Regions from separate parts of the Faecalibacterium sp. IP-3-29 genome, predicted to be linked through region 1. Evidence: riboswitches for the same ligand, from Rfam matches in the RefSeq annotation. Region 1 holds a riboswitch; the other holds the start of a gene.

Region 1 (15,643 bases):
TGGTCAGCTTTGACCCCGGTCCCGCGCCCCGGCATCTGCTCATCCTGCTGACGGATGCTTCCCCCAACGACAGCCGCCGCGTGCCGCCCAGCCCGGAACAACCGCTGGGTTGTGATTACGGCGGCTCCTACGGCGTGGACGATGCCGCCGCTGAGGTACGCGACCTGCAGCGCAGGGGTCTGCGCGTCTCTGCCGTGTTCATGGGCGAGGACAGCTCCAGCCACGATGCAGAACGCATCTACGGCAAAAATCTCGCCCGCATCCGGGGCATGGATCAGCTGGCACGCGCCGCTGGGCGGCTCATCCAGAATGAGATCCGGGAGCTGGGCGATTGAATCCTGCCACCACAAAAGGCTTCTCCGACGGGAGAAGCCTTTTCCATTTACAACCAATCCGTTTGTCCATATCCCCGAATTTCCAAAATATTTCGGTTTTTGTCAAACTTTTAGTTGTATTTTGTTGTCGTATATGCTATAATGCAGGCAGAGAACAACCGATGGATGGTTTCCGACACATCATCCAAAACCAGAGAGGAGACCCGCTATGGATGCCAGCCGCTATTTTGAAGAGATGCACCGTGCCATGTCCGCACAAAAAAACAATTCTTCCCTGCTCCTGACCGTCAAGGTACAGGACCTGGGCGGCGCTGATGCCTATCTGGAGCTGCGGCAGTCTCCCAATGGCCGCGCCCGGGTGTTTTACTCCACCATGGGCCGCCGCAACCTGAACTTCCAGCTGTTCCGCAAGGGCTGGCAGCTCTGCCACAACGCATCCGGCGAGATGACAGGGCAATTCCCCACCCGGGCCGAAAACCTGCTGGACAGCGCGGACTTTTCCGCCTGCGTCCGGGATGACACCCTGGACGCGGGCCGTACTGAGATCATTCTGCGGGAGCTGCGCCGTACGGCAGGCACCTCCCGCTCCTGCCTGCCTCAATCTGCCCGGGAAGGTGCCATGATCACCGTGGAGAGCTTTGTGGGCCGGGGCGGCGAGTGGAACTACTGGTCCACCCGTGCCGCCGACTGCCTGCCCATTGCGGCAATCCTCTGCTGGCTGGGCGATTTTCTGGCCGGAACGGAGCGCCGCACCCTGCAATCCAGCCCTGAAGCCATGGCACTGGCCGCCCGTTGGCAGGCCGAACTCGCCTCCCCCTTTGCGCAGCCGGCTGACTGCGTCCAGCGCCCTGCCCGCTCGGTTTCGCCTTCCGCGCCCCGCCGTACCGCACAGCAGGTACAGAACCCCCGCTGGCAGAGCATCCTTGCCGTGCTTGCAACCGTATGATAAGAACAACAGGCGGTGCCGGAAACTTCCGGTACCGCCTGTTGTTTTCTGTTTTACTGTGCGGATGCGGCATCCACCACATGGCCCACCAACACAGAGGTGGTCACCGTGCCCACACCGCCGGGCACCGGGGTGACAGCCTCCACGATGGGTTCTGCCTCATCAAAGCGGACATCGCCGCAGAGTTTGCCCTCTTCGTTGACGTGGATGCCCACATCCACCACGACCTGACCTTCCCGCAGGCAATCGGCCCCGATGGCTCCCCGCCTTCCCATGGCGACCACCAGCACATCGGCCTCCCGGCAGAGGGCGGGCAGGTCCCGGGTGCGGGAATTGCAGAGGGTCACGGTGGCGTTTTCCCGGTCCAGCATCATGGCGGCGGGCTTGCCCACCACCAGGCTGCGGCCCACGACCACGGCCCGTTTGCCGGAAAGCGGCACGTTGTAGTATTTCAGGATCTCAAGGCAGGCCTGCGCCGTGCAGGGCGGATAACCGATGGGCATATTGGTGAACACACCAGCCATCGAGCCGTCCGTGATGCCGTCCACGTCCTTTTCCGGGGCAAGCGCCTCCTGGACCCTGCGGTCATCGAACCGCTTTGGCAGGGGCCGGAAGATCAGGCACCCGTGAACCGATGCATCCCCATTGATCTGCCGGATCACATCCAGCAGTTCCTCCTGCGTAACATCTTCCGCCAGATGGAACTGCCGCACCTCCACGCCAACCTTACCGCACCGGGTGACGATCCCCTTTTCATAAGAAATGTCATCCTCCCGCGCGCCGACCCGCACCACAGCCAGCGTGGGCACGATGCCCTTTTCCTTCAGCGCGGCACAGCGCGCGGCGTTTGCTTCGTTCATGGCGGCCACCACGGGCGCGCCCTTCAGGATCTGAGCCATTTTCTTCTCCCCTCACTCATTTGATACAGTCTGATAGACCCTGTCAGCCTGCGGCACAAACTCGGCCAGCAGCTGTTCCGCTCTGGCCTCCAGCGCATCCGCATGGGCTTTGTCTGCCATCAGGCGGGTGTTGACCTTCACGTTCAGCCCCGCCGCCTGCATGGCTGCCTTGCAGAACAGCGCCGCGCATCCGGCATCGGAACGGGCCAGCACGCTGCCCTTTTCGGCGTACTCTGCGGCCAGTGCGATGCCCTCACCGCAGGCAGTCATCACCTCCAGCGGCACGGCGCAGGCCCTGTCCAGTGCCTTTTCCAGCACCGCGGCCTTGTGGGCCTGCTGTTCCGGGGTCTCCTTCGGCAGCTTGTAGGCCGCCGCCACGGGCAGAAAGGCCTCCGCGTCGGCCTGTACCAGCGCTTCCAACCGCTTGCGCAGGGCCTCGGCCCGGACATTCAGGGCAGCGATGTCCGCTTCTACGGCAGCATATTTCTTTTTGCCCACGGTCAGGCTGCCCACCATGCTGCCCAGCGCCACACCGGCCGCGCCCACCAGCGCCGAAGCGCCGCCGCCGCCCGGAGCCGCCGCCTTGCTGGCCAGCTCCTCCAGAAAACCTTCACAGCTCAAATTCATCAGTTCCACGATATACTTTCCTCTCTGTTACAAATCCATCCAGCTGCCGGTCCTGTTCATCTGCAGCCGCTTCCGGCACCCGCTGGGCCTCAAAGGCCACGCCCAGCGCCACGGCGTTCCGGCACCTGGGCAGGTAGCGGTCATAGTAGCCCTTGCCCATGCCCACTCTGCGGCAGACCGCATCAAAGGCAGTGCAGGGCACCAGCACCAGATCAAGCGCCTCCGGCCGGATGAGCGCCGCCCGCTCCAGAACCGGCGTACGGATGCCGTAAGCCCCCATCTCCCAGCCGTCCGGCCCCGGCACGGCGGCGGTCAGGGTAAAGTTTTCCCCACAGACCGGATAGGCCACCGTTTTGCTCAGCCGGGCCGCCTGCTCTGCCAGCACAGCAAGATCCACCTCCCCGCCAAAAGCGGCGTAGAGCAGCAGATTCTCTGCCTTTTGGAAGCAGGGCATGGCCAGAAGGCGGGCACAGATGGCTGCATTGGCCGCCGCTCTCTCTGCCTGCGGCAGATCCCTGCGGGCCATGATGCCCGCCCGGCGCTGCGCTGCTTTCCGGTCCCGGATCTCCATTGACACTTCTCTCCCCTGAAATTTCATACCCACTCAATATATCTGAAATGCGGAAGAATTGCAAGAGCATGGCTGGAAAATAACTGCAAAATAGGCTATAATGGTGCAGAACAAACCAAAAAGGAGAACGATTATGCTCATTTATCTGCTGCGTCACGGCCAGACGGAGTACAACGCGCAAAAACGATATCAGGGCCAGCGGGACATCCCCCTTTCCGCCGCAGGCATTGCCCAGCTGAGGCAGGCAGATTTTGCACCGGAGGTGGTCTATGTCACCCCGCTGCAGCGCACCGCCCAGACGGCGCGGGTGTTCTTTCCCGGGGCAAAGCTCATTCCGGTGGACGGGCTGAAGGAGATGAACTTCGGCCGATTCGAGGGCCAGACCTTCATACAGGTGGAGCAGGACCCGGAATATCTGGCATGGGTGCAGGAAAACGAGCACGCCGCCCACCCGGATGGGGAGCGCAGGAGCGATTTCTGCAACAGGGTGTGCAAAACGCTGGCTGACCTCATTGACAAGGCCCTTGCCGAAGGGCAGGAGCGGTTGGTCATCGTGGCCCATGGCGGCACCCAGATGGCCGCACTGGAGCGGTTTGGCGTGCCCCGCCGCAGCTTTCCCGACTGGTGCGGCCCCAACGCGGGCGGCTATGTGCTGGATGCCCGGGACTGGCCGGAGCAGCACATCCTGCACCTGGTGGAGACCGTGCAGTACACCAAGGAGAACGGATGATGGAACAGGGCCTGCTGCATCTCTACTGGGGCGACGGCAAGGGGAAGACCACCGCCGCCATGGGCCTTGCCCTCCGCGCACTGGGCAGCGGCAAACGGGTTGTCATCGTGCAGTTCCTCAAGGGCGGGCAGAGCGGCGAGATCCCTCTGCTGGCCCAGCTGGGGGCAAAAATTTTCCGGGGCAAGGGCGGGCAGAAGTTCGTGTTCCAGATGAACGAAGCGGAAAAGGCCGCCGCCCGGGCCGTGCAGAACGAAAACCTGACCGCCGCACTGGCCGAGCCTGCCGACCTGCTTATTTTAGATGAGGCCGGTTCGGCCTGGGAGCTGGACATGGTGGACAAAGACCTGCTCCGGCGGGCCGTTCTGGAGCGTCCCGCCGCGCAGGAATGCGTGCTGACCGCCCACAAGGCCCCGCAGTGGATGCTGAATGCCGCCGACTACTCCACCGAGATGAAATGCCGCCGCCACCCCTACCAGAAGGGCATCAAGGCGCGCAAAGGCATCGAATACTAAAAACGCCCGGAGAACCGCAGCTTTCAGCGGCCCTCCGGGCGTTTTTGTGTTTACTGTTTTGCAATGATATCGCGGCTGGCCGCCAGCAGGCCAAGGGCCAGCGCAGCGCTCAGGATGTCGGCCACAGCCTGAGCCATCAGCACGCCCTGATACTGGAACAGATGTACGCAGACCACCAGTGCCAACAGAAACACCACGCCCTGACGGCTGATGGAGAGCAGGAAGGACGGTATGATTTTACCAGTTGCCTGGAACAGCACCGTGAGCAGGAGCACCACGCCGCCAAAGGCTGCGGTGTAGACCTGCCAGCGGAGCATCTGCGCACCCGTGGCGATCATCCCGGCATCCTGCACGAAGAGCCGCATCAGCGCCCCGGAATTCAGGCAGAGGATGAGGGACAGCACCACGGCAATGGAGACGAGGAAGGTCAGACAGAAGCGGATGAGCTTGCGCATCACGTCCCGCTTTTTTGCGCCGTACAGGTAACCGAACAGTGGGATGCCGCCGAACGAGAAGCCCACCAGCACCAGCTGGGCGATCATGCTCACCTTGCTGGCAATGCCCATGGCGGCAATTTTATCGTTGCCATAGGGCAAGAGGAACTGGTTCATCACAATGACAGTCAGGCTCTGCATCAGGTTGCTCAGCGCGGCAGTAACACCCACGCCCAAAATCTGCTGCAGCTCCCTGCCCGTGACGTGGCACTGGGACAGCTTGACAGATTTCGTCCCTATTATAAAGGTTTTGCTTGCATTTGTTTGTGACACATGGCACAATGAAACAAAAGAAATGAGGTGAACTCATGCAGGAAATTCGTGACCCAGCCTGTCTGGAAACGCTGGCCCGGAAGCTGGAACTTTCCTCCCGGACCAGAACAGCAAAACGCCCGCGCAGGAGCTTTCCTGTGCGGGCGCTGCATTTCTTTTTTGTGTTTTACCGCACCAACAGCAGCAGCCAGGCGGATGCCACAGCCTGCAGGATGAGCCAGCGGGCCACGACCTGCTCATCGCTCCAGCCCAGACGCTTGCGCACATGGTCGTGCAGCGGGGTCAGGGTGTTCTTGAGGATGGAGATGTGCAAAAACCGCTTGAAGCTGATCTTCAGGATGCCCAGGCTGCCGTCCACGATGAACACCAGCGCGGCCAGCAGGAAGGCGAAGGGATGGCTGCTCTTGAGGGCCAGGACGGCCAGGAAGAAGCCCATGGCGCGGCTGCCCGCGTCACCCATCAGCAGGGTGGAAGGCTTGGCGTTCTGCCACAGGTAGGCCAGCAGGGCACCAATGAACACGATGCCTGCGGTGGCGTAATCCCCCAGTTCCTCCCAGTAGGCCAGCAGGAAGGTTCCGATGCTGACCACGGCAAGGCTGGCGGAAAGGCCGTCCACGCCATCGGTGCAGTTGACCACATTGATACTGGCCCAGATCAGGACGATGATGAGGATAAGGTAGACGGCATAGGGCAGGCTGAAGCTCCAGCTCAGGAAGTTGACCTCCGTGCCGTTGAAGTTCAGGTAGGTCACGCCCGCCACAACGGCGATGACCAGATCGATCAGGCCCTTTTTGTACTCGTTCCAGGCAGTCTCGGCGGCATCGTCAAAATAGCCGGAGAGCATGGACGCAATGAGCAGGACGGTGTAGATGACATACTCTGCCTTAAAAGGCACCACGGCCAGCGTGACCAGTGCGATGCAGAGCACGAAGATGAGGCCGGAGCCCCGGGCCTTGCCCTTGGAGAGTTCGCCGTTCACGGCAAACGCGCGGCCATGGTCGTGGGGGAGCTTATCGTGGAACACCGAGTCCATCAGCGCGGTCAGCGCAAATGCAAGCAGAAAGCCCAGCGCATCCACGGTGCGCGGGTTGCCAGAAAGCAGTTGAAGCATAGTTTTTTTCCTCTTTCCCGGAGCGGCAGAGGCCGTTCCTGTTCTTTCACTGCTGGATACAAATGAAGTGTATCACGCCCGGGCCAAAAAATCAATCTCTGGGGCAATGGCTACCCCATGGGCTGATGGGTTGACATTTTTCGCCCCCCTGTCTATAATGGGAAGACAAACGCCCTTTCGAGGGTATTTTTTTGTCTCACAGGAAAATCGGAGAAAAAGGAGAAGACATGAAACTTTCACTTGAACAGCTTTCGGCCCGGATGCGGCAGGGTGAGACCATCCCCTCCCGCCAGACGGCCCAGGTGGCTCTGGCGCTGAGCATCCCCTCCATTCTGGAGCAGCTGGTGGTCACTGCCATGGGATACATCGATGCTGCCATGGTGGGCCACATCGGTGCAGAAGCTACTGCTTCCATCGGCATCGTCAGCTCCAGCACCTGGCTGCTCCACGGTGTTCTGGTGGGCCTGTACACTGCCCTCTCCATCCAGATCGCCCAGTATCTGGGGGCCGACCGGCAGGATGATGCCCGCAGCGTGCTGCGGCAGGCCATGCTTTTCAATGTGATCCTTGGCGTGGGAGCCGCCCTTTTCGGCCTGGGCATCAGCCCCTTTCTGCCGGGGTGGCTGGGAGCTGACCCCTCCCTGCGGGCAAACGCCACAGCCTACTTTGCCATCTGGTCAACGGCTCTGCCCTTCACCATGGCCATGGGCATGTACACCTCCATCCTCCGGGCAGAAGGCTACGCCCTGACCGCCAGCCTCATCAGCGTGCTGGTCTGTGTGCTGGATGCCATCTTCAACTTCTTCCTCATCAACCCCACCCGGACGCTGTGGGGCATCACCGTCTGGGGTGCCGGGCTGGGCGTGCCCGGCGCAGCCCTGGGCACCGCCCTGGCCACCGTGGTGGGCGGCCTGTTGGCTTTGGCCATCCTGCTGCTGCGGGAAGGCCCCCTCTGCATCCGGAAGCCTGCCCCCTGGAAGATCACCCGCTCCTGCCTGCGGAACCTGCTGTGGGTCGGTGGTCCTCTGGCGGGAGAACGCGCCGCCATCTCTCTGGCGCAGGTGGTGGTGGTGCGCATCGTGGCTGGCCTGGGTACCGTGGCCATTGCCGCCAACAGCCTGGCTGTCAACGCCGAGGGCTTGTGCTACATGGCAGGCTACGGCATCCAGAGCGCAGCTGTCACCCTCATCGGCCAGGCCGTGGGTGCCAACCGGAAGGATATGGCCAAGCGGTTTGCCTGGCTGTGTACCGGCCTTGGCATGGGGGTCATGGCCCTTTCCGGCGTTGGTCTGTGGATCTTTGCCCCCACCCTGATGAGCCTTTTCACCACCGATGCGGCTGTCATCGCTCTGGGTGCTCAGGTTTTGCGCATCGAAGCCTGGGCCGAGCCCATGTTCGGTGCCTCCATCGTGGCCAGCGGTGCCATGCAGGGTGCGGGCGACAGCACCTCCTGCTTTGTGCTGAACATATTCAGCATGTGGTGCATCCGGCTGACGTTGGCGTTCCTGCTGGCTCCCCGGCTGGGCCTGATGGGCGTTTGGGGTGCCATGTGCTGCGAATTAAGCATCCGGGGCCTGTTGTTCCTCATCCGCCTTGCCCGGGGCAAGTGGCTGGAAAAGGGCGCGCTGTCTTAATACACAAAACAGGGAGATTACATTATGACAAATGCAGAAAAGCGTGAAGCTGCACGGCAATTGATTCAAAAGTGGCATAATAAAGGCAGAGAAGACGAGGACGACCGCTCCTATTGGCTGGATATCTTGCAGCGCTTACTGGGTTGTGCTGATGCAACCGACAGAATTGAGTTTCAGAAAAAAGTAATCGTTAACGGAAACACAAAAAAAATCGATGCCTATATCCCTGAAACAAAAATCATTATTGAACAGAAGTCAGAAGGCATTCCTCTGGACAAGAAGATCTCGCAGTCCGGTGGAACCGAACTCACTCCTTACGAACAGGCCAAACGCTACAATGATAATCTGCCAACTTCTGAGAAAGCAAAGTGGATCATCACTTCCAATTTTCAGGAACTGTGGATTTACGATATGGATACCCGCGTTCCTGAAAATAATGTTGTAAAAATCCATATCGATGATCTTCACCACAATTCTTCGCTTCTGGACTTTCTGCTGGAGAAAAAGGTTGTCCAAGTCTCTAAAGAAGTAGATTTGTCACAAGAAGCGGGCAAACTCGTTGGCAAAATCTATGATGCATTTTTGAAGCAGTACCATGACCCAGAAAGCAAAAAAGCCCTCGAAAGCCTGAATGTTCTTTGCGTCCGGCTGGTATTCTGCCTTTACTCTGAGGATGCCGGTCTGTTTGAGCAAAAAGATTCCTTTAGCGAATACATTGCTCAATACGAGCCAAAAGACCTGCGTCCGGCTCTGTTGTCACTGTTTAAGGTTTTGGATACTCCCTATCCTGACCGACCCGACCTATATCTTTCGGAAGAGCTGGAAGCATTCCCCTATGTCAACGGCGGCCTATTTGCCAACGAGGATATTATCATTCCAAAAATCACACAGGAAATCAAAGACGCTCTTGCGGAAGCCGGGCATTTTAATTGGCGGGATATTTCGCCTACCATTTTCGGCGCTGTTTTTGAAAGCACGTTGAATCCGGTTACCAGACGGAAAGGCGGGATGCACTACACCTCGATTGAGAATATCCACAAGGTAATCGACCCGCTGTTTTTGGATGATTTGAAAAACGAATTCGCAGAGATTCTGACAATTGGTGTACAGAAGCAAAAGAAAAAGAAGCTGGAAGAGTTTCAGAACAAATTAGCCGGACTGACCTTTTTAGACCCAGCCTGTGGCTCTGGCAACTTCTTGACAGAAACCTATATTTCGCTCCGCCGTCTGGAAAATGACATTTTAAGGGAACTGCAAAACGGACAGGTCATCTTTGGTGATACCAATTGGAATCCTATTAAAGTCTCCATCTCCCAGTTTTACGGCATCGAAATCAACGATTTTGCCGGTGATGTTGCAAAAACCGCTCTTTGGATTGCAGAAAGCCAGATGATGAAGGAAACTGAAGATGTTGTCTTAATGCATCTTGATTTCCTTCCATTAAAAAGCAATGTAAATATCCATATCGGGAATGCCTTGCAGATGGATTGGGCTTCCATCATCTCCCCCTCCAAATTATCGTATATCATGGGAAACCCACCGTTTGTTGGGCAATCTGTCCGAACAAAAGATCAAGCTCACGATATGAACGATATCTGGGGACAGGGTGAAATAGAAACCAAACTCGATTATGTGATCTGCTGGTACAAAAAAGCGCTAGATTATATCAATACATCCAGCACGAATATCGAAATTGCATTTGTCTCCACGAATTCCATTTGTCAGGGCGAATCCGTTCCAACATTTTGGAAGAAAATGATTGATTCTGGTGCTGAAATTCACTTCGCATATCGTTCTTTTGTATGGGACAGTGAGGCAAATGAAAAAGCGGCAGTTCATTGTGTCATCATCGGTTTCTCCAACTTTAGCCGCTCTCATACAAAATTCATTTATACTGAAGAAACAAAAACAAAGGCAGAACATATAAACCCCTATCTATTAGATGCTCCTGACATTTGGATTACAAACAGAATTAATAAACCTCAAAATGGTTTACCCAAAATGACCACCGGTAGTCCTCCGACAGATGATGGCGCTCTAACACTTAGCATAACAGAGAAAGAAGAACTTGAGAAACAATATCCCGTATTGGCAAAATACATCAAGCCTTTTATAGGTGCAAAAGAATTCTTACATGATAATGTAAATAGCTATTCCAGATATTGCTTATGGTTTAAGGATGGTAATGTCTCTGATTATGTAAATATAAAAGAAATCACAGAACGCCTTGAAAAAGTCCGTGCTTTGCGAAAAAGCAGTAATGCAGATCGGATACAGAAAATGGCCGATTATCCTTACCTTTTCTGCCAAATTCGGCAACCGTTATCAACCTATCTTGTGTTTCCAAGACATTCTTCACAGAATAGGCGGTATATCCCGATTGGTTTTATGCCCTCTAGTGTAATTGCCGGAGACGCTTGCAGTATTATTCCAAATGTCACAATCTATGAATTCGGAGTTCTGACATCTAATGTTCATAATGCGTGGATGCGTGTTACTTGTGGTAGGATAAAAAGCGATTTCAGGTATTCCCCCGCAGTTTATAATAATTTTCCTTGGCCTACTCCCACCTTAGAACAAAAAGCCAAAATAGAACAAACTGCACAGGCCATTCTTAACACACGAGCAATGTATCCAAACAATTGTCTTGCAGATTTGTACAATCCTCTGGCCATGCCTGAACCGCTGTTAAAAGCCCATATCGCAAACGACAGGGCCGTCATGCAAGCCTATGGTTTATCAGTCAAGGACACCTCTGAAGCCGATTGTGTAGCGTTCCTGATGAAACGCTATCAGGAGTTGACACAAACGAAGTAATCTCTCAAATAGCAAAAAAGAAAGGACGCTTTCGCGTCCTTTCTTTTTGTTCTGTCACTCACTTCCGGCCATGCAGGATGGGAGAGAGCGGCTTATAGATCAACATGCAGATCAGGGCATCCAGCAGGCCCTTGACCAGAGTGAAGGGCATATTGAAGATGACCAGGCACTTGATCAGGCTGTTGGCAGAGGGCAGGATGGCCTGATACATACCCAGGATGGCTTCCAGCGGCATGTGGTAGAACTTGACGTAGGCCGGGTAGGTGATGAAGTAGTTGGACGGCACACTGAACAGGGCCATGGCCACAGCACCGGCCACGGCACCGATGATGGCGTTCTTGCGGCTCTTGTGGTGCTTGTAGAGGTAACCGGCCAGTGCGGAGAACACCGCACCCAGCATGAAGTTGCACAACTCACCCACCAGTGCAGTAGAGGTGCCCTTGATGACCACATGGAGCAGGTTCTTCATAAAGCTGATGATCACACCGTACACCGGGCCAAGGGCAAAGGCACCCAGCAGAGCGGGCAGGTCGGAGAAGTCCATCTTGACGAAGGACGGAATGAGCATCGGGAGCGGGAACTCGATGAACATCAGGATAAAGGCCACCGCGCTGAGCATGGCGGCAACGGTCAGGTTGCGGGTCGTGTTTTTCTTCATGGTAATATCCTCCCGGGGCGTTTTTGCCCCAAATCATAGATTGGAAAGCCCCTTTCGCATGGTTTCGGAACCGGGAAGACAATCAAAAACGCGCTCTGCCGCAGCAAACACTGCAACAGGGCGCGTAGACAAATCGTATTGCCTGCCGTTTCTTGCATCCGGACTATACCGTTGGCCCCGGAGTTTCACCGGGTCAGCACCCTTGCGGGTGGTCGCGGGCTATACCGCCAGTGGGGAATCTCACCCCGCCCTGAAACGAACTTTCTGGCCAAGAGTATAACGCGGCTGCTCCGCCTTGTCAACCCCTTTTTTATTTGCCCTGCACGGGCCGGATATGGTATACTGTGGGACAGGATGTTACAATTTTTGATACAAGGAGCTTTTTGCCATGATTTTTACCGTTCGTGACCTCGGGTTCGAGATCGGGCCTTTTTTGCTGGAGGGCTGGTGGGCGCTGGCTGCCCGGGCCGTCTGCGCCGCAGTCATCGTTTTTGCGGGGCTTCTGGTCGGCTGGCTGCTGCGCCGGAAGATCTTTCCCGCTCTGCAGGCCCGCAGCTGGCACTTTGCCGCCACGCCCATCCTCCTGCGCAGCTTACAGAGCCCTTTGGCGCGGATGGCCTTTTACAGCGGCCTGTATCTGGCCCTGACCAGCCTGCCGTGGGCCATTCCGGGCCTGACAAAGTTTCTGTTCACGGCCTATAAGATTGCAACGACCCTCCTGTTCTGCCAGGGCCTGTACAATGCTTCTGAGGTAGCCGACCTGCTGCTGGCCTCCTGCAGCCCGGAAATCCGGAGCAACAAGACCTTACGCTCCCTGCTGGACACCACCTACAAAGTGCTGGTCATCATTCTGGGTGTTGCCACCTGCGCGCAGATCGTCGGCTTCCCCATCGGCAGCATCGTAGCCGGTGCCGGTCTTGTGGGCCTGACCATCTCGCTGGCCGCGCAGGAAAGCGCCAGCAACCTGTTCAGCGGCATCGTCATCCTGCTGGACAAGCCCTTTTCCATCGGCGACTGGATCACCGTGGGCAATGTGGAGGGCGAGGTCATCGATATCAACTTCCGCTCCACCCGTATCCGCTCCATGGACCACAGCGTAATCATTATCACCAACAGCCAGATCTGCGCCTCCACTGTCCAGAACGCAGCCCTGCGCACCATGCGGCCCTATAAGTTCACACTGGGTGTCACCTACGGCACTACCCGTGCCCAGCTGGAAAAGCTGATGGCTGACCTGCAGGCCATGCTGGACAACAGCCCTTACACCAACAAGGGCACCAACATCGTCCGGCTGACCAGCTTTGGCGATTCCAGCATCAACATCCTCATCTCGGCCTACCTGACCACCAACGTCTATGCCACCTTCCTGCAGCAGCAGAATGATCTAAACTTGAACATCATGGACGTGATGCAGGCAGACGGCGTGGACTTCGCCTTCCCCTCCACCAGCGTCTACATCGAAAAGAATTGAGCATACCAGAACGCCCCCTGTGTGCCTGCTGCGGCGCACAGGGGGCGTTTTTATCATACGTCATTCCCGGGTCCTGATCTCGATCGTTCTGCCGCCAAGATTTTCATAGACGCGGTGGGAGACGGAGAGCACCGTGCGGCCTGCAGACGCGCGGCGCAGAGCTTCCAGCACGCGGGCCTCCGTTTCGGCATCCAGATTGGCGGTGATCTCATCCAGCAGCAGCACGGCGGGGTCTGCGGCGGCGGCACGGGCAATGGACAGCAGCTGCCACTCGCCCTGCGAGAAGATGCCCTCGGTACAGACAGTGTCATAGCCCTCCGGCAGAGCCCGGATGGCAGCATCGATCCCGGCCAGTGCGGCGGCAGCCCTTGCCATTTCCCCGGTGATCTGCGGGTCTCCCAGCGTGATCTGTTCCAGCACGGTGCCCGGCACGCGGGAGAAATGCTGTTCCACACAGCCGATGCAGGTGCGGCGCTCCCGGTCGGTGATGTCCCCCACCTTCACGCCGCCGATGGTCACCGTACCGTTCTCCGGCTGATACAGGCCCAGCAGGAGCTTGAACACGGTGCTCTTGCCCGCACCGGTGCGGCCCACCAGCGTGACCTGCTCCCCCTGTTTCACGGTCATGGAAAAATCCTTCAGAACGTGCCGTTCCCCATAGCCGAAGGTGACGTGTGCAAATTCCACATCGCCCCGGGCAGCCTCCCTGCGCGCGGGAGGGATCGTGCGCTCCGGCTGGTCGAGAAAGGCATCGATGCGCCTGACACCCGCCATGGCCGACTGGATGGTCTGGATCTCCATGCCCAGGCTTTCGATGGGGGCGAAGATGCGGGAGATGTAGTTGATGACGGCCACCGAGGTGCCCACCGACATGCCGAACAGGGTCAGAAGCTGTGCGTTCCCCGAAGTGGAGAGCAGCATCACGATGCCGACCACAGCAGCATTCAGCAGCAGCACCACCGGCGAATAGACGGCATCATAAAAATTGGTGCGCTCCATGGCGGCATAGCTGTCACCGATGCACCGGTCATACCGGCGCTCCATGTAATCCTCCAGCCCCAGCGCCCGGATGGTGCGGATGTTGTGCAGGGTCTCGGGCACCTGCCCGGAGACAGCGGCGACTGCGCGGCGGTTGTCCAGCTGCGCGGCCAGCATCCGCTTCTGGACGTGACGGGTGAACACGGCAAACAGCGGCAGAACCAGCAGCAGGATCAGTGCAAGGCCGGTGTTTTTCACCGCAATGACCCCCATGATGGAGACGATGCGGCAGGCATCTGCTGCCATGCTGATGATGCCGGAAGTGAACAGGGCTTCCACCGTGTCCACATCGCCCGAAAAGCGAGCGGCCACCTCGCCGGGATTCTGCTCTGCCAGTGTACCGGCGGGCAGGCGGCTCAGCTTCCGGGACATCTCCGAGCGCAGGGCATGGGTCATCCTCTGGCCAAAGAGCACCAGCAGGCTTTCCTGCGCCGAGGTGAGCACGCCTTCCAGTGCAAGGCTGCCGAAGTAGAGCAGCACGGCCAGAAAGGACAGCGGGAGGCCCGCGGTCAGACGATCGATGACCCGGGCCAGCAGCAGGGGCGGCAGCAGGGATGCCGCCACCGAAGCTGCCACACACAGCACCGTGCCCACCGTGAGAAGGCGGTGCGAAGCCGCTGCCATCCGGACGGCAGCAAACACGCCGTGATCATTTTTCTTTTTCATGCGCCCTCTCCCCCTTTCAGGCCGGTCTGGCTTTCGTACAGCTGGCGGTAGACCGGAACCGCTGCCATCAGCTCCCCGTGGGTGCCAACGGTGGTTCTGCCGCCCTCCATAAAAATGATCTGCTGCATCTGCGGAAAATGGTACAGCCGGTGGGAGATCAGGAACACCACCTTATCCCTGGCATACGCCTGCAGCTCGGCAAAGATCGCATCCTCGGTGCTGCGGTCCAGTGCCGAGAAGGGGTCATCCAGCACCAGCACCGGGCGGGGATGGGCCAGCGTCCGGGCCAATGCCAGACGCTGTGCCTGCCCGCCGGAAAGGCGGGTGCCGCCGCTGCCGATGACCGTCTCCGTACCCTTTTCCATGGCCAGCACTTCCTCCTTCAGGGCAGCGGCTGCAAGCCACGGCATGGCATCCTGTTCGCTGCCGCAGAGGACATTATTCTGCACGGTGTCGGCGCTCAGTTCCGGGTCATGGCCCAGATACCCGACCGTGGCGGCGATCTGGCGCGGGGTCAGGGCGGAAAGCTCTCTGCCGCCAAAGCAGACTGAGCCTTGATAGGGCGCTTCGCAGAGGAATACGCGGCCAAGGGTGGATTTTCCGCAGGCGACCGGGCCGGTGATGCCGACGATATCGCCGGGGTGGGCCGTCAGGCTCAGGCCGGAAAAGACAGGCTCTTCCCCATAGGAAAAGGCGAGTTTTTTCAGTGTTACCTCCTGTGCCGCCGGGATCTGCAGGGCATCCAGCTGCTCGGGCGTTTTCATCAGGGGTCTGATGCGCTTCCAGGAGACCTCTGCCTTTTGCACCGCGTTGAAGAGCTTGGCCACCTTGGAGGATTTGACCACCAGCTTGGTAAAACAG
Region 2 (15,643 bases), 910 kb from region 1:
AGAAATGCCCGTAGAAGTAGAAACGTGGTCGATGGACACCGTAAATGCCGTTTCATGGTTGTCGGTGTTATACTGCACCATCTGCGGAAATTGCAGCTTCTGGACGAAAGCCTCGGACATCGGCATACAGATCAGACCTTTGCCGTGGGTCGCCATAAAGTTGATGTTTTCGGTGGTGGCAAATTCGGCAGCACAGATGAAGTCCCCCTCGTTTTCACGGTCGGGGTCATCCGTTACCAGAATGATTTTTCCTTGCTTCAGGTCTTGCAAAGCTTCGGGAATGGTATTGAAGTTCATCGTAAACTCTCCTTAAAAGCCGCAGCGCAGCAGCATTTCTTTTGTGAGCGTGTTTTGCTTTAGTGCTTCTGATGGAAGCAGCTTCTCGATATATTTTCCGACAACATCGGTTTCCAGATTGACAGAATCTCCTTTGTGCCGCTGGTGCAGGTTCGTCTGACGGACGGTGTGCGGTATCGTGGACACGGAAAAGCCCGTAGGTTCCACCGCAGCCACGGTCAGGCTGATACCGTCTATTGTGATAGAGCCTTTTTCGACGACATAGCGAAGGATCGCAGAATCTGCATGAATGGTGTACCAGATGGCCGTATCGTCTTTTCGGATATTAGCAATGCGTCCGACGCCATCCACATGGCCTGCTACGATGTGTCCGCCAAAACGTCCGTTGGCCGGCATGGCACGTTCCAGATTGACAGCACTTCCAACGGTGAGCTGTGCAAGTGCAGAGCGGTTCAAGGTTTCGTGCATGACATCTGCAGCAAAGCCATCCGGAAAGAGCTGCCTGACGGTCAGACAGATGCCGTTGACGGCGATGCTGTCGCCGATCCTGGTTTCTTCCAGAACCGTTTTTGCACGAACAGTCAGTACAGCAGAATGCTGTCCCCGATTGATGGATTTTATTGTTCCGACTTCTTCCACGATTCCGGTAAACACGGGTACTCCACCTCACTTTCAATCAGGAAATCTTCGCCAAGCTGTTCCAATCGGCTGTTCTTCAGGCGGAATGCAGCATCCGGAAGCGGGACACCTGCACCCTCAATGGGTGCTTTGGCATCCCTTCCTCCGAACAGCTTCGGGGCAATGTAAGCCTGTACCTGTTGCACGATGCCACTTTCCAGTGCAGACCAGTTCAAGGTTCCGCCGCCTTCCAGCAGAATGCTGTCGATCTGCTCCTGCCCCAGCTGTTCCATCAGTTGCAAAAGATTCACATGACCGCATTGCTCTTCCAGAAAAAGAATCCGGCACCCGGCCTGTTGATATGCCGCCTGCTTCTCTGGGTCGCCGCAGCAGGTCGCAAGAATGGTGGGAACCTGTTTGGCGGTCATGACCACCTGTGATTGCAGCGGTGTCCGCAAATGTGTATCGCAGATGATCCGGACAGGATCACGGCCACCCTCTATCCGACAGGTCAGCAGCGGGTCATCTGCCAGAATGGTTCCGACTCCCACCATAATGCCGCGGAATCGGTGCCGCTGCCGTTGAACATGAGTCCGGGCAATTTCCCCGGTGATCCATTTGGAAGCGCCTGTGTATGTGGCGATTTTTCCGTCCATCGTCATGGCGTATTTCATGGAAACAAAGGGGCGTTTTGTGGTGATATAGTGGAAGAATACCTTGTTCAGCGCATCGCATTCCTCTTGCAGAACATTTTCGGTCACATCTATGCCGTGTGCGCGCAGGATTGCAATTCCTTTTCCGGCTACCAGCGGATTCGGGTCAGCGGAACCCACGACCACCCGGTGGATGCCCGCACCCAGAATCGCATCCACGCAGGGCGGCTGCTTTCCGTAATGACAGCACGGCTCCAATGTCACATACAGGGTCGCTCCCTGCGGATCTTCGGTGCAGGATGCCAGCGCATTGCGCTCCGCATGAGCCTGACCGTATCTCTGGTGCCAGCCCTGTCCGATGATCCTGCCCTCTTTTATGACCACGGCACCCACCATCGGGTTGGGCGATGTCCACCCGCAGCCCTTTTTTGCAAGCTGCAAAGCCAGACGCATATAGTCTTTGTCGTTCATCGTGTTGCCTCCAAAAGAAAAAGCCCTGAACAAAAACGTTCAGGGCAAGCCGAAAAAACACAAGGGATCCTTGTGCAAAAAAGAAAGCTCCAGAATGCAAACGCATCCCAGAGCAGCCTCCACAAGCGCAGGACCGTACGGGTTCTGCACTTGATATCTTCTTTCATCCAGACTGTACTGTCGGCTTCGGAGTTTCACCGAATCATGCCTTACGGCTCGTGGGCTGTACCACCGGTAGGGAATTGCACCCTGCCCTGAAGATTTCTGATTCAATTACAGCGGCATTATAGCACGGCTTCTTTCGGATTGCAAGGGCATTCTGCAAACCGGGACGAAACCGGGATGAAGCAAATCGCTACAACAATAAAATCACATCGTCCGTAGGACAATGTGAACGGAGAATCCAAAGGGGCGCGGGTCGCCAGTGGCGACCTCAAAATGCGTTGCATTTTGAAGCGCTTGACCGAGCCGACAGGCGAGAGCAGCGCCCTTTGGCACACGACTTTGCTTGCAAAGTCTATTCCGAACAAGACGGTACGAATGGGAGGTGCTGGAAATGGCAGCAGAAAAGACCAAGGTCTACACATGAAGGTAGATACCACTGCCATTGAGCAGGAGATCGCCGCCTATGAGAAGCAGCTACGGCAGCACTACTCCACAAAATCCCGGCTTATGGAGGAGATCGACCGCCTTTATAAGATGTACGATAAAATCGAAGAGGTGGAAAATGGACTGATGGATGCCCGGGCAAAGAAGCAGGCCATTGAAGCCGACAAAATCACAGGCGACAACATCTATAAGATCCTGATTTGCTTTGACAAGCTTTATGCCACCATGACCGAGTCGGAACGCCGAAGACTGGTGGAAATTTTGATCGACGAGGTGCAGATCTACCCGGAACGCCAGCCTAATGGACAGTGGCTGAAGTCCGTCCGGTTCAAGCTGCCCATCATCGACCATGACCTTGAATTGAGTTTGGACAATCAGGATCGTGTCGAAGTCGTAGACGCTCTGATACCCCAGCGCCAGCAGCTTTTGTGCAGCATCCTTGCTGCGGCGGCCGCTGCGGCAGTAGATCAGCAGCGTCGCCTCCTTATCGGGCAGCGTCTCGGGCATTTCGCTCCCGATGCTCTCGTTGGGCACAAGGACGGCGTTTTCAATATGCCCGCCATCGTATTCCTCCCGGGTGCGGACATCCACCACCACGATCTCCTGCGAGATCATCATCTTATAGGCTTCCTCGGCGCTGATCTTATGATACGCCGCCTTGCCGGGAGCGTCCTCCTCTGTCGGCACCGGCTTGTCCTTGGTTCCCCCGCAACTCACCAGAAGCAGTGCAAGCACGGCGGCAAGTGCCGCGAAAAGCAATATCTGACGCATAATCAACCTCCAATGCAACTGTGTTTACTGCTGATACAGTTTATATTGAAATATAACAGATACAGTTAAAACTGTTAAGGTACTTCGAGGCAGCTTTTGGCGCACAAGCCCTTTGTGGTTGTTGACAGAGAAGAAAATATAGGTATAATAAAAGCAAAATAATAAGACTCATTCTTGCATTTAGAGGGTTGGCGGTATGCCAAAATACGCAGAGGAGATATTGGCCGCCGTAACGGAGCTGCAGCAGCATCCCAAGGCGGAGCAGGTGTTCCTGGAGATGAAAAGGGAGCATCCCAGCATCGCTCTGGGTACGGTATATCTGCCCCCCTGCCGGGAGCAGGAAAAAGACAATCTTATGGAGGAGAAGTATTATGAACGCTAACGTATCTAAGCTGCTCAACGAGCAGATCAATAAGGAGTTCTACTCCGCCTATCTGTATCTGGACTTTGCCAACTACTACGCCGCCGTCGGACTGGACGGCTTTGAGAACTGGTACCGGGTACAGGCGCAGGAGGAACGGGATCACGCCATGCTGTTTTATCAGTATTTGCAGAATAACGGCGAGGGCGTCACCTTTGAGGCTATCGCAAAGCCGGAGTGGGAGCGAGTCGATCACATGACCCCGCTGAAAAAGGCACTGGAGCATGAGAAGCTGGTCACCGCCAGCATCGATGCCATCTACGCCGCCGCACACGAGGTCAGGGACTTCCGTACCATGCAGACGCTGGACTGGTTCATCAAGGAACAGGGCGAGGAGGAGAAGAACGCCGCCGACCTCATTACCAAGATGGAGCTGTTCGGCGGTGACAGCAAGGGGCTGTATATGCTAAACAGCGAGCTGAAGGCACGGGTCTACACCGCGCCCTCGCTGGTGCTGTAAGCCCCGCGCGTCTGCGGGCTTTCGCATCAGGCAAAAGGCAGACTGCATACAGGTGGTCTGCCTTTTCTTCCACCAGACGGTTAGATTGTGCTAACTGCGTATAAAACAGAAAAGACTTCAGAACTTGAACAAGGAAAAGGAGATTGAAACCGTTACCCTCATGGTGCGCCGGTATTGTTGTGGCGTGCATACAATAAAACATATAATAAATAAGCAGCGCCCGCCGGGAGATCTTCCGGCGGGCGCTGCTGTGTTTAGAGGAACGTTATTTTTCTTGCCTTACTTTGCGGCATCCACCAGCACTCCAACGTAGCCGGCAGTATCCACCAGCGTGGCACCGGAAACGGCGTCCACAGCCTTTTCATCTTTGCTCAGAGCCTCGGCGTCGGCAATGCTCATGCCGTTCACGTGGTTCTGGATGGCGTCGTAGTTGGCATCCAGCGAAACGGTGGAACCAGCCGTTTCGGCCATCATCTTGCTGTAGTAATCGGCGTTGACCCGCTTGGACATCAGCACCTTGCCCTCGGCGTAGCCTGCGCCGAAGTCAGAATCGGAGTTGGGCACACCGACGACCCCGGCGTCCGAACCGGCAAACTGGAACTCGTCAATGTAGCTCAGCACGATGGTGTCCCCGGCGGTGGCGACAGCGCCGGAGGTGAAGCACTTGGTGCCGTGTGCAGCCCCATAGACCACATTCAGCTTCAGGTCCTCGGAGCTGCCGTTGAACTCCACGGCCTGCGTGGTCTGGGCATTTTTGGCGGCATCCACGATGGCAGAGAGATAACCGGCGGTATCCACCAGCGTTGCGCCGGAGACGGCGTCCACAGCCTCGGCACCCTTGGCGGCTACATCCTCCAGCTCGGAGATGGTCTTGCCGACGGCAAAGTTCTGGATGGCGTCGAAGTTTGCATCCAGAGCGAACGTGGAGCCGCCCTTTTCAGCCATCATCTTGCTGTAATAATCGGCGTTGGCCCGCTTGGACATCAGCACCTTGCCCTCGGCGTAGCCTGCGGCAAAGTCGGAGTCGGAGTTGGGCACGGCGGTCACGCCTGCATCGGCGCTGGTGAACTGGAAATCGTCGAGGTAGGCGGCGAGGATGACGTCATCCTTCACCACAGCCACCGCTTCGGTGAAGCACTTGGTGCCGTGGGCGGCAGCATAGGCCTGACCGATCTGGATGCCGCCTTCCACCGGGACGATGGCGGCGGGCTCAGCGGGGGCTGCGGCAGCAGAGTCGGCGGGGGCTTCTTCGGCCAGCTCCACACCCAGTGCGGCGGCAACGGCCTTCCGGACGGCCTTGGTGGTCACCGTGGCACCGGCAACGCCGTCGATTGCGGGGCCGTTGGCGGCCACGACCTGTTTGGACAGCTCTTCCAGTGCAGCGCCGCCGATACTCTCGGTTTCCTGTGCACCTTCCAGCTTGCAGTTGGTAACGGTGCCGTTGGCATCCACGGTCAGGGTGGCGGTGACAGCGCCGCCAAAGCCTTCGGCAGAGCCGGTCTTGGTCGCGCTGGCAGCGGTGGAGCTGCTGCTGCCGCCGCAGGCGGCCAGAGAGACGCCAACAACGAGGCTCATGGCCACGGCAGCGCTCAGTTTGCGGATGATCTCCTGTTTCATGGGTCTTTCCTCCAGAGAAAAATCGGTTTTTGTTCGGCCCCCAGAAAAGGTCATACCTTTTCAAGGATGTTTACAAAAGATAACATATTTTGTGAGGTGCTGTCAAGAGATTTTGGCACATCCTTCGTGAAGAATGAGAAATTGGTGTCAATTGTGACGCTGACGGTATACGAAGCGAACGGACGGTCTACGCTGTTAGTAATTCCTGAATGGAAACCAAGCAAGCAGTTTTGCCACTTTCAGCCCCAGTTAGTACTTCAATATTACTATGTTTTGGAAATCGGCACAACCATATAACCGTCCTTGATGAAACTATTTTTGTTTCATCGATGACATTGTACCAGCAAGCAGTGCAGACGTATATACATCTGCCTATTTTGCGTTGCAAAACGCTTGTTGGGGAACACCCCAAACCCCTTTGATCTGCATTTTTCCCAATGCAGGCTGCGCATCCCGATGGGACGCTTTTTTACCCGGTGATATGCTCCGGGTCGTTAAGAACTTGCATGAGGTGAGAAGCGGCTTCTGCAAGAGAATCGTACTTCATCTGTTCAGGAACAGGCGCATCCAGAAGCAAAATGCCCCACACCTGCATACAGTCCGCAAGTTCTTTCTGTGCCTGCAATGCCGCCTCCTTACGCACATTCGGGTTAGTTTCTGCATCCAGAACGTAGGCTGCGGAGTATTTTCGGTTGCGGTCTTCCGTCAACTGCACCATGGAGTAGTGCTCATCCCAAAAGTGACAGAAGCGAACCCTGCCACCGATGTTCTCCATTTCGATACACAGTTCTTCTTCGCCGCTCCATTGCGGAGTCTCGGACAAAATGCGATTCAGTTCCGAAAGCGCCTGCCGTTCTTCAGCCGATAACTTCTGACGGTGACATTCACGGTATAGGTCGTTCTGCCAATACGGACTCAGCTTTCCATTCCGGGCATCTTCCATTGCTTCTTCGATATTGGGTAGGATTGTCATGTCGTTCACCTCAAACACTCACTGTTAGCGTTATATGCACGCTTATAGTGTTGATTATAGACTATTTGTGGGCAAAAAGAAAGAGCGTCAGCACGTTTGCTGGCGTTCTTTGACATAGGTGTTATTTTGTAATATAGGGAATGTTGTCGGTGTATGCATTCAGAATGTCAATGGCAGCTTTCTTCTGCCCCGGTGTGAGCTGGCTCAGCTTTCTGCTCAGTTCGTCATCTGCCACATGGGATGCGGATGGAACGGAATCCCGGATTAGCACATCAGCAGATACGTCCAACACCTCTACGATTCGGATAAAGGTTTCCAGTTTGGGGATTTTTACTCCGCGCTCTAAATCTCCAACATAATTTGCTGACAAATCGACCCGTTCTGCAAACTGTTCAATCGTCCAGCCTTTTTCCTTGCGCTGCTCTCGTATTCGTTGACCCAAAAGCGTATTCATAGCGACCTCACATTCTAATTGTGTTTGTTGCACACCAATAGCATACCTGTCGCAATTTTTGTTATACACAATCAATTTGCGTTCATTCAACGCTATTCGGGTAATTTCAAGGTGGAAAATTTTTGTGCGTATCTTTGGTCAAAAAAGCAATGGTCTTTGGGGACGGTACATGGTACAATAGCAAATGTTGTGCCCCTTGGCACATGAACGAAGGTAAAAGGAGCTGCTGAACGTGGATACGATCTATCTGCTGCCCGGTGAGGAACGCTGCGTTGATTTTCGAGATGCTAATGGAGTCCCGAAGGTACACTACACTTACTGTTCCATCCGTGGCAAACTTTTCAACTGCACCTGCTGCACAAAGGACGAAGCCCAGCGGCTGTGTGAAGATTGGCTTATAAAACAGGACCGCTGCTATATAAACTAAAAAAGCCGCCGAGGACATCTCCCCAAAATGGGAAGAGTCCTCGGCGGTATTCGTTTATTGGGTCTGCGCTTTTTCGATGGTGTCCTTTTCTCCCGCAAAAAATCGTTCCACGTTTTTCTGTGCCCGAACCAGTTCTTGCATCTCGTTCCGTGCCTTGCGGTAGTCCGGGTAAGCGGCTTTCTTCTTGGTCAGTAGCTCTGCAAACTCCGCATCCAACTCCTTGACCTTCGGCAGCTTCTGCAGCCCGGCTTCGTCAAAGGCAGCTTTCGCCGCCTTGTGCAGAGTAATCTCCTCCCGATGGGCTTCCAAAAGCTTTTTACTGTACCCCGACTTGCGGTAGGCATCATAGACCGGGCGGGTCTTGGCATAGTTGATGATGTGAGTTTTCAGCACGGCGATCTCTGTCAACCTTGCTTCTGCTGCCTTGATAGAATTGCCCATGGTATGATAGCGTTCGGTTGCCACCGCTGCACGTTCTCGCAGTTCCTCGGCACTGCTGATCTTCTGCTCCTGTAAGAACAGCAGCGTTTTGGACATTTCTTTCAGGTTGAACTTGGTCGCCCACTTTTTGTAGCCGACGCTTTTGCCCTCTGCCATTTTTCCCTGAATGTCCACCAGCAACTGGAAGGGCTGTTCTTTGGGCGGCTTCTTCTGATAAGGTTGGTGTTTCGCCTTACCCTCCAGCACAGCTTTGATTTCTTCCTCGCCATAGCCGGTGCCCAGAGTTCGGAACCGAATAAAGCGTTTCTGTCCCTTGCCCTTCACCGCCGTGTACTTGCCACGCTTCACCTCGTAGCCCTGCTGCTCTAGCTTTTGCAGAAACGTTTCATAATCTCCCGGTTTTTCTGCAAGGATTGTGTCGATGATTCCGCATAGGCGGTCCCTGTTGCTTTCCTTGGGAGGATAGAGAACACGCTTCTGCCGTTCCCGATAGGGCTTCTTCTCAATGATGGACAACTGGTGTTCCAAGCAAATCAGGTCGCTCAACCGCTGCACTGCCAACGCCGAAAAGAAAAAATCCCGGAACTTTCTGGTGCCATCCAGTGCCGTGGAGTTAAAGATCACATGGTTGTGGATGTGCTGCCGGTCCGTATGGGTGGCAACAACAAACGCATACTTGCCCTTGGTAAAACGCATGGCAAGTTCGTAGCCCACCTTGTTAGCTTCCTCTGCAGTGATTTCCCCCGGACGAAAGGACTGCCGTATCTGATAAGCGATCACATCGCTTTTCTGCCTTCGTCCGTTCACAAGGTCGTACTGCCGCTTGGTAAGCATAAATTCTTCATCTGCTGTCAGGGCGCTGCAAGCATAGCTGCTGACAAACTGCCCCTGCTCAGTCTTGTCCGGGTTTTCGATATAGTCCGTGCGATTTTTCAGGCAGGCCGCAACGGTCATGCCCTTGTTTTTGTGCAGCGCAATCAGCCGTGTTGCTGCCAGCATCATCACCCCCTATTGCAAAGAAAAAATGCCGCCCGGAGGCGGCATTGAGATCATTTGGATATTTTTTCGTAATCGGCGGCACCCGCCAGATACATTGCCTTGTATCTGGCGCATTCCAACTCATTGCAGATTTCATCTAAGGCGAGATATTGATTCCACGCTTCTTTGCTGATAACGCTCTGCAAGGCTTCCTCAGCTGCTCTTTTGGCTTTTTTCAGTCGCAGATACTCTTCATCCTCACCCAGCATCTCAGAAAAAATCGTGCTGTTGTGTTCAAAATAACAATCCTCTATCCTCTGTTTGCTCATAGCATCCCTCACAGTTCTGCAAGCCACTCACTGAAACGCCCGATACCCTCGGTGATGGCAGTTGCACCGAAAAAGAGGATGAAGCAGATGAACTCGGCCACCAGCAGGATAAAGAACTGATTCCAAGTCTGACGGTAAGCAGTGTAGATGCCGCAGCCGAAGATGTAGAGCATCAGCGGAGCAACTACATAGCTGGACAGGGTTAGCAGCCACCTTGCCAGCAGAGCTAGAAACGCCACAAAGAGAGAAATCGGGAAAAGAACAATTTTCTTCAGCATAGACATCATATCAAGCACTTCCTTTCTGTTCGCCCTTATTATAAAGGTATCGACTACTGCGTTGCAAGGATGTCAAGCGTTATATGTACACCCGCAGTCCTCCAACTGCGGGAATTTTTATAACTCTGCCAGCTTGGAAAGAATTTGCTTGCCAATGTCAATCAGTTCATCCAGACGCTGTCGCAGATCTTCCATATCGGCGGCGTAGACCTTGCCGCACTCGTTGGCACGCTTGGCGTACTGGTTCAGATTGTTGCTGCACATCTGCAAGAGATATGCCATGCGTTGCAGTTCTTTCAAGTCGAGGTGCAGGCAATAGCCGTCCAGTGCCATCTTGCGGATATAGGCACTTAGGCTTCGGATGCCCATGCTGAGCATCTTTTCATAGATACGGTTCTTTTCTGTTTTGCTCAAGCGCAGGATGATGGTTTCATCCCGCTTTTCTTTCATCGTGCATCACCATCCTTATCATAATAGCTGCGGAACGGTTTGACAGGCTCCGGCTGATTGGTCTTTTCCCCCAGTGCAGCCAGCACAGACGGACGAGTTGCAGGTGTTTCGGTTTCCTCGGTTTCTTCGGGAGCATCCTGCGAGGAACTGCGGTCACGGTCGATGTTCAGCAAGGCGTTCAATTCAGCAAGACGGGCAGACTTTTCGGCCAGTTCTTTCTCCTGTGCAAAGGGCTTTGCCACTTCGATCTCTGCGGCCTGCTTCTGCTGTTCAAGGTTTTGCAGAGCATTTTCGGCATCTGCAATACGGTCAGCGAAATTGTCGATGGCATTGTCCAGACGAGTGATGTTGCCGCGCGTATCATCGCCCAGCGACACCGGGTAACTCAACTCTGCCCGGAGTACGGCCTGATGCTCATTCTTGAAGCTGTCGAATCGAATGTTCAGTTCAAAGCCACGGTAGGTGCCCAGCAGCATCATATCGGCATTGGGCATCTCCTGCCGAGCCAGCAGCAGCCGTTCGCCTGCAGCCTTTTTGTCATCGTACACTATTCAGAGTGGAAGCGCGGGCGGCGGCATACTCCTCTTCGGTGAGCAACCCTTTCAGTTGGGTGTACTCGGCAGACCAGTTTTCCTTGTTGGGGTCAAAGACATCTGCAAGACCGCCCCAGCCTACATACTGCGAAAGCACCTGCTGCTCCTCGGCGGTGGCACCGCGATGCTCCTGCTCCAAAGTGCGCAAGGTCTGGATGGCTTCAATATTGCGGGCGAATTTCTGCTTGGGGCCTCCGACACCCAAATTATCATCCGTGATGTGAAAATTTCCTGCGGCTTCCGGCATCGGTTCAGCGTTCAGGGCTTCGTCTGCGGCAGCAGCATCCGGAAAGGTCTGCCACTCGCCATTGACCTCCACAGAGATAGGCAACTTGTCCAGTTCCTCATCAGGTGTAGGTTCATCCCGCCGCAGACCGTCCTCGAATTGCTGCTTGTTGAGTACCTCGTTATCCCACGACTGCCCATGCGCGCTGGTGTCGATGCGCACATCGGTTTCGCCAACATAGCCGATTTTGCCTTCGATGGTTCGGGTGGGAAGGTCAACAACAACTTCGTCACCGACCTTGTAATCAACAGCCTTTTCAGGAGAAACGTCAATAATTTCATCCTGCTGCTGTTCATACAGTTCCCGGATATTGGGCAACCGTTCAACCCGGAAGATGGGCTGTCCGCTGTTGGTCAAGTCCATGTCCTGCAAGCTGACGGATTTGAACATGAAGTTGACGTGATCCACACGGAAATCCCGGCCATCTAGCTTGATGATGATGCCGATCGGCAGATAATCTTCCTCTCGCAGATATTTTGTCTGATGGTGGGTACCATCTCCGCCCTGTCCGGCTAGATAGATGCTGTTGCCCTCGGCCCACAGCTTCTGCGATTTTGCTACCCACTCTCTGCGCAAAAAGCCGGTCACTTTGACTTTTCCCAGCGCATTTTCCTGTGACAGCAAATTAGAACGAAAAACTTCCTTTACAGTGATTGCATCTTTGTCATAGAACAGAAAATATCCGCCCAGTTCAAAGCCAATCAGGGTATTGGGGTACTGCTCTTTCAGAGCATTGTATTCGGCAGCGGCATCACCATCCAGCATTGGGAGCTGTCGTTCCGCTTCCTGCACGGCGGCACGATGCTCTTTTTCCTTATCGGTCAGGTAGCGGTCAGACTGAATCATCAGGTCGATGTATTTCTCGACCTGTGTCCAGCTTAACGTAACCTTTTGATGATCCGGGTAGTGGTCAAATTCAAGTCCTTTTCCATCATGATTTACAAAACCGCTGCTGCCATCCAGAAAATCCTGCGAATGTCCGCCGATGCCGTACTCTTTCGCCAATGCTTTAGCGCGGAGTTTGCGGTCGGGCTGTGTCTGGTACAGTTCGATGATCCGCTGCTTGCCATCCTGAAAACCGGAACCATGCTTGCGCAGTTCATTCTCAATTTCAGCCTGCGACAAAACAAAAGCGGAGGGCGATTTTTCGCTCTCCGCTCGGTCGATATGTTCAATTTGCTGGGCTTCGGTGGGGATGACGGCATCCAGAAAACTTAGCTGTAGATCAGTTCCGTCCGAATCACTTCCTCGACCTGCTCCTGTAGGCTGTTCATGTGCTGTACCCACGCCATCTGATTCTTCTCCTTGTCCGGGGCCGGGTTCTTCGCCAGCAGATCGGCCATCAGTTGCTTCTTCATCGCTGCTGCGGTCTGCTCCAGTTCGGTCAGGGTCGGGTACAGGCTCCCGTTCAGGAGCATCGTGTGGTACAGAACCGGGTGCTGCTGTTTCAGAAAGTTCAGGCGCATCCTGCCGTACTTGCCCAGCGGGTTCTTCGGCTGATGCAGAGTCAGGTTCGGGAGAAGATAATCCCCGGTCTGCGTGTAGTTCAGATTGCTGCTCATATTCATGCTGGCTCCTTTCATTGTTTCGGCGGCGGATGGTCGTTTTGACTGCCCGCTCGACGGTGCGCAGGACTTCGCGGCTGATGTCGCTGACTGCGGCACCGAGTGTGTAGACAGTGTCCGGGGTAGAAAAATCGTAGATGGCCTGAAAACTGTCTTTGTCAAAATAGCCATCCGGCTCAAATCCACAGCGTTCCAGCAGCGTGTAGGTGACGCTAATGGCGGCGGCAGACTTGAACTGCATCTCCACCCCGGCTTCATCATAATCCATCAGCAGCGAACCGTCAACGATGGCGCTGATGTCCTCGCTGTTGTTGTCCCAGTAATCCGCCACCAGTTTCCCGGCAACATCCGCAAGCTGCTGGCTGACACGCTCTCCGCTGATGCCGTAGGTGGCGGCGAGCATTTCTGAAACCGGCTGTTTCAGGTCATCGTTGTACTGCCACAGGTCGGGGTCACGGGAATTACGGCGCACCCCGGTGTCGCTCACATCAAAGACATAGTGCAGACGCGGCACACTGCTGGACTGGTCTAACAGTGCGATGCCCTTGGAGCCGCGCCGGACATAGCGGTTCATCCGGTTGTTCCAGATGTCGAAGCTGGCGCAGGCAGTGGCATCAGGCCGCTGGGCGTAGATCATCAACTGGTCTGCAAAGCTGTACTTGTACAGCCGGGATGCAGTGGTCAGGTAGTCCGTCCAGTTTTCCCAATACCGGGTCAATTCTTTTGCCGTTTGCTGGGCAAGGGCGAGATATTCTTCGGTTTTGCTTGGCATTTTGGCCTCCTTCTTTAGTTTTCAGGGTATAAAAATAGCGGGCAACCTTTTTGGGGTTGCCCGCTGGAAAGTGTATCGAGATAAGATTATTTGCTATTGCCCTTTATGTACTTCATAACGCAGCACCCCATCACGATGACGGGAAGCACGGTTCGTAAACCGAGGTCGCCGACCCGCACATTTACATCAATCACAAGCCCTGCAAACCATGCCGCTAAAGTGAAAACAGTTGCCCATCCGTAATTCATAGAACTGTACTCCTTCATATGTGAATATTCAAAACTCTCTTCTCAGCTTCAGCTTTCATAGCTGCCCGCAAGGAACTTACATTTATTCGACTCGAATGTTTACCGGATTCAGTGTAAGGTTGCCTCTGCCTACCACCTTATACCATTTGCCTCTTTCGAGTTTGATTCTTTCCGTTACGCCCTGTGTAATATATCCGATTCTGTATTTTTCTCCAGTCTCTACATCGGTAAAGACCACATCAGTATCACAATCGCCGCTTACTTTTACAGTTCCCCAAAGTGGCTGTATTTGTTCTGTCTTTATGGTGCCCTCATCGTTTGAAAGGGTGAAAGTATGGCTTCTCTGAATATTGATATAAATCGCCACCAGAAAAACCGCTGCCAGACATAAGGCAAACCTTCTTGTTTTCACCGAAACACCTCCTGTAAATTCGGTTTTATCGAATCATATCACATAAGCGGACTCTTCAAACTTACAGTTCAGTTTCAACTGCAAGCTGCTCCTGCTTCTCTTTTTCGTCAGCGATTTGGACATCAACATCTTCGCGCATCTTTTTCAGAAGTGCGAGGACTCGCTTGATTTGACCTTTGGTATTCTCCACTCTGCTCTGTGCCTGATTGATGTGATCCAGAACTGCCCAGTCTGCAAAGAGGCCGTCAAAGAAGAAATCCGCAAATTTCAAAAAGCTGTCCACCGTAACCTGAAGGTCTGCGGTGATTTCAACATCGGAAAGTTCAGTTTTGAACCGCCGCAGTTCCACTTGGAGCTGTTCGATTTGTTCCTGTGCATCGTCCAGTTCCTCATACTTGGCAAGATCGGCCATCAAACCGCCGCCCATTACGTCCCATGTACTCCAGCCCTCGGCATTGTCGAGGGTTTCCAGAACTTCATTGACCGTATGCAGGGCGGTCTTTCCGGCGTTGATGGCTTCCAGCAGCTCCCGTTTTTGGACTTTCAGCGCGGCAATGCGGCTTTCGCTTTCTGCAACCTGCTGTGCGGCAGGGTGGGCAGATGCTTTGATGCTTTTGATTTTTTCGGAAAGAGCAGCTTGATACTGCCTTTCGCAATCGGACAGCCGTTCCAGTCTATTTTGAATCTGCTCCAAGTCGGCATCAACGGAAGAAAGATCATGGAGAGCCGCATCGTACTTGACACGGGCTGCATAGGCTTCCTGCCGTTCCTTGTCCAGCTTTTCATCCATTTTTCCGATCACCTGATAGAAAAATGCGGCAAGGCTGTGTCCCTCCAGACGGTCCACATCAGCCTGCTCTGCCAGCTTGGATTTTTCCAGCTTTTTCAGGCGATCAGCAAGCGTATCTCTCTGGGCGGTCAGTTCTTTCTGTTTTGCTTCGCAGCTTTTCTTTTCAGCGACCTGCTGCCAAAGCTCTTTCAACGTAGAATCACTCATATGGAATGTCCTTTCCCGGCATTACGTTTCTTCGTTCAGAAGCTGGTTCAAAAAATGCTGCCGATTATTTACAAATGTTTTGGTGATAACGTAGCTGTCCGTATCTTCATACTGACAAGGATGAATCGTGCCATTGTCGAAGCTAAAAATCTCAGCATCAGGCATTCCAAGGAGAATGGGTGAATGTGATACAATAATGAATTGCGCCCCTTCTTGGGCACACCGGTAAATATTGATCAGTAACGTGAGCTGCCGCTGCGGGGATAAAGCGGCTTCCGGCTCGTCAAAAATATAGACTCCATCTGCACCCATGTAGTCCTGCGCAATGGCGAGGAAACTTTCACCGTGTGATTTTTGGTGATAGCCTTTGGAGGGATGATCGTCATCGGAATAGTCGATTTCCTTGGTGGCTACATTGTAGAAGCTCTCTGCCCGGAGAAAATACCCGAACTTTGGTCTACGATACCCTTTGGAAATCGTCATAGCCTCACATAGTTCCGAATGGGAGTTGTAGGTGGAAAAT

The links. Region 1 has a riboswitch for FMN ahead of MTP40_RS08570 (ECF transporter S component). Riboswitches for the same ligand answer to the same signal wherever they lie in the genome.
Region 2: it holds a riboswitch for FMN, as region 1 does, so the genes downstream of both, ribD (bifunctional diaminohydroxyphosphoribosylaminopyrimidine deaminase/5-amino-6-(5-phosphoribosylamino)uracil reductase RibD) here and MTP40_RS08570 (ECF transporter S component) in region 1, are expected to answer to the same signal.

The regions. Positions count from the first base shown of each region.
Region 1 covers NZ_CP094471.1:1,792,437-1,808,079, forward strand. The annotation lists gene MTP40_RS08515 (hypothetical protein) at 1-335, shown strand, start outside; gene MTP40_RS08520 (hypothetical protein) at 544-1,281, shown strand; gene MTP40_RS08525 (bifunctional 5,10-methylenetetrahydrofolate dehydrogenase/5,10-methenyltetrahydrofolate cyclohydrolase) at 1,335-2,180, opposite strand; gene MTP40_RS08530 (cyclodeaminase/cyclohydrolase family protein) at 2,193-2,807, opposite strand; gene MTP40_RS08535 (5-formyltetrahydrofolate cyclo-ligase) at 2,791-3,378, opposite strand; gene MTP40_RS08540 (histidine phosphatase family protein) at 3,512-4,108, shown strand; gene MTP40_RS08545 (cob(I)yrinic acid a,c-diamide adenosyltransferase) at 4,105-4,620, shown strand; gene MTP40_RS08550 (MATE family efflux transporter) at 4,671-5,285, opposite strand; gene MTP40_RS08555 (phospho-N-acetylmuramoyl-pentapeptide-transferase) at 5,554-6,498, opposite strand; gene MTP40_RS08560 (MATE family efflux transporter) at 6,726-8,132, shown strand; gene MTP40_RS08565 (class I SAM-dependent DNA methyltransferase) at 8,157-10,949, shown strand; gene MTP40_RS08570 (ECF transporter S component) at 11,008-11,607, opposite strand; FMN riboswitch at 11,750-11,869, opposite strand; gene MTP40_RS08575 (mechanosensitive ion channel family protein) at 11,996-13,078, shown strand; gene MTP40_RS08580 (ABC transporter ATP-binding protein) at 13,139-14,782, opposite strand; gene MTP40_RS08585 (ABC transporter ATP-binding protein) at 14,779-15,643, opposite strand, start outside.
Region 2 covers NZ_CP094471.1:878,182-893,824, forward strand. The annotation lists gene MTP40_RS04105 (bifunctional 3,4-dihydroxy-2-butanone-4-phosphate synthase/GTP cyclohydrolase II) at 1-297, opposite strand, end outside; gene MTP40_RS04110 (riboflavin synthase) at 310-951, opposite strand; gene ribD (bifunctional diaminohydroxyphosphoribosylaminopyrimidine deaminase/5-amino-6-(5-phosphoribosylamino)uracil reductase RibD) at 915-2,039, opposite strand; FMN riboswitch at 2,191-2,305, opposite strand; gene MTP40_RS14490 (rhodanese-like domain-containing protein) at 2,679-3,419, opposite strand; gene MTP40_RS04130 (hypothetical protein) at 3,616-3,801, shown strand; gene MTP40_RS04135 (ferritin) at 3,791-4,300, shown strand; gene MTP40_RS04140 (FMN-binding protein) at 4,580-5,917, opposite strand; gene MTP40_RS04145 (hypothetical protein) at 6,387-6,899, opposite strand; gene MTP40_RS04150 (helix-turn-helix domain-containing protein) at 7,012-7,344, opposite strand; gene MTP40_RS04155 (DUF3873 family protein) at 7,577-7,771, shown strand; gene MTP40_RS04160 (relaxase/mobilization nuclease domain-containing protein) at 7,826-9,208, opposite strand; gene MTP40_RS04165 (hypothetical protein) at 9,262-9,519, opposite strand; gene MTP40_RS04170 (hypothetical protein) at 9,528-9,806, opposite strand; gene MTP40_RS04175 (plasmid mobilization protein) at 9,915-10,247, opposite strand; gene MTP40_RS04180 (hypothetical protein) at 10,244-10,795, opposite strand; partial or broken gene MTP40_RS14495 (hypothetical protein) at 10,794-11,153, opposite strand; partial or broken gene MTP40_RS14500 (hypothetical protein) at 11,640-11,972, opposite strand; gene MTP40_RS04190 (TnpV protein) at 12,341-12,694, opposite strand; gene MTP40_RS04195 (hypothetical protein) at 12,693-13,100, shown strand; gene MTP40_RS04200 (hypothetical protein) at 13,550-13,711, opposite strand; gene MTP40_RS04205 (hypothetical protein) at 13,794-14,123, opposite strand; gene MTP40_RS04210 (hypothetical protein) at 14,185-15,120, opposite strand; gene MTP40_RS04215 (AAA family ATPase) at 15,142-15,643, opposite strand, start outside.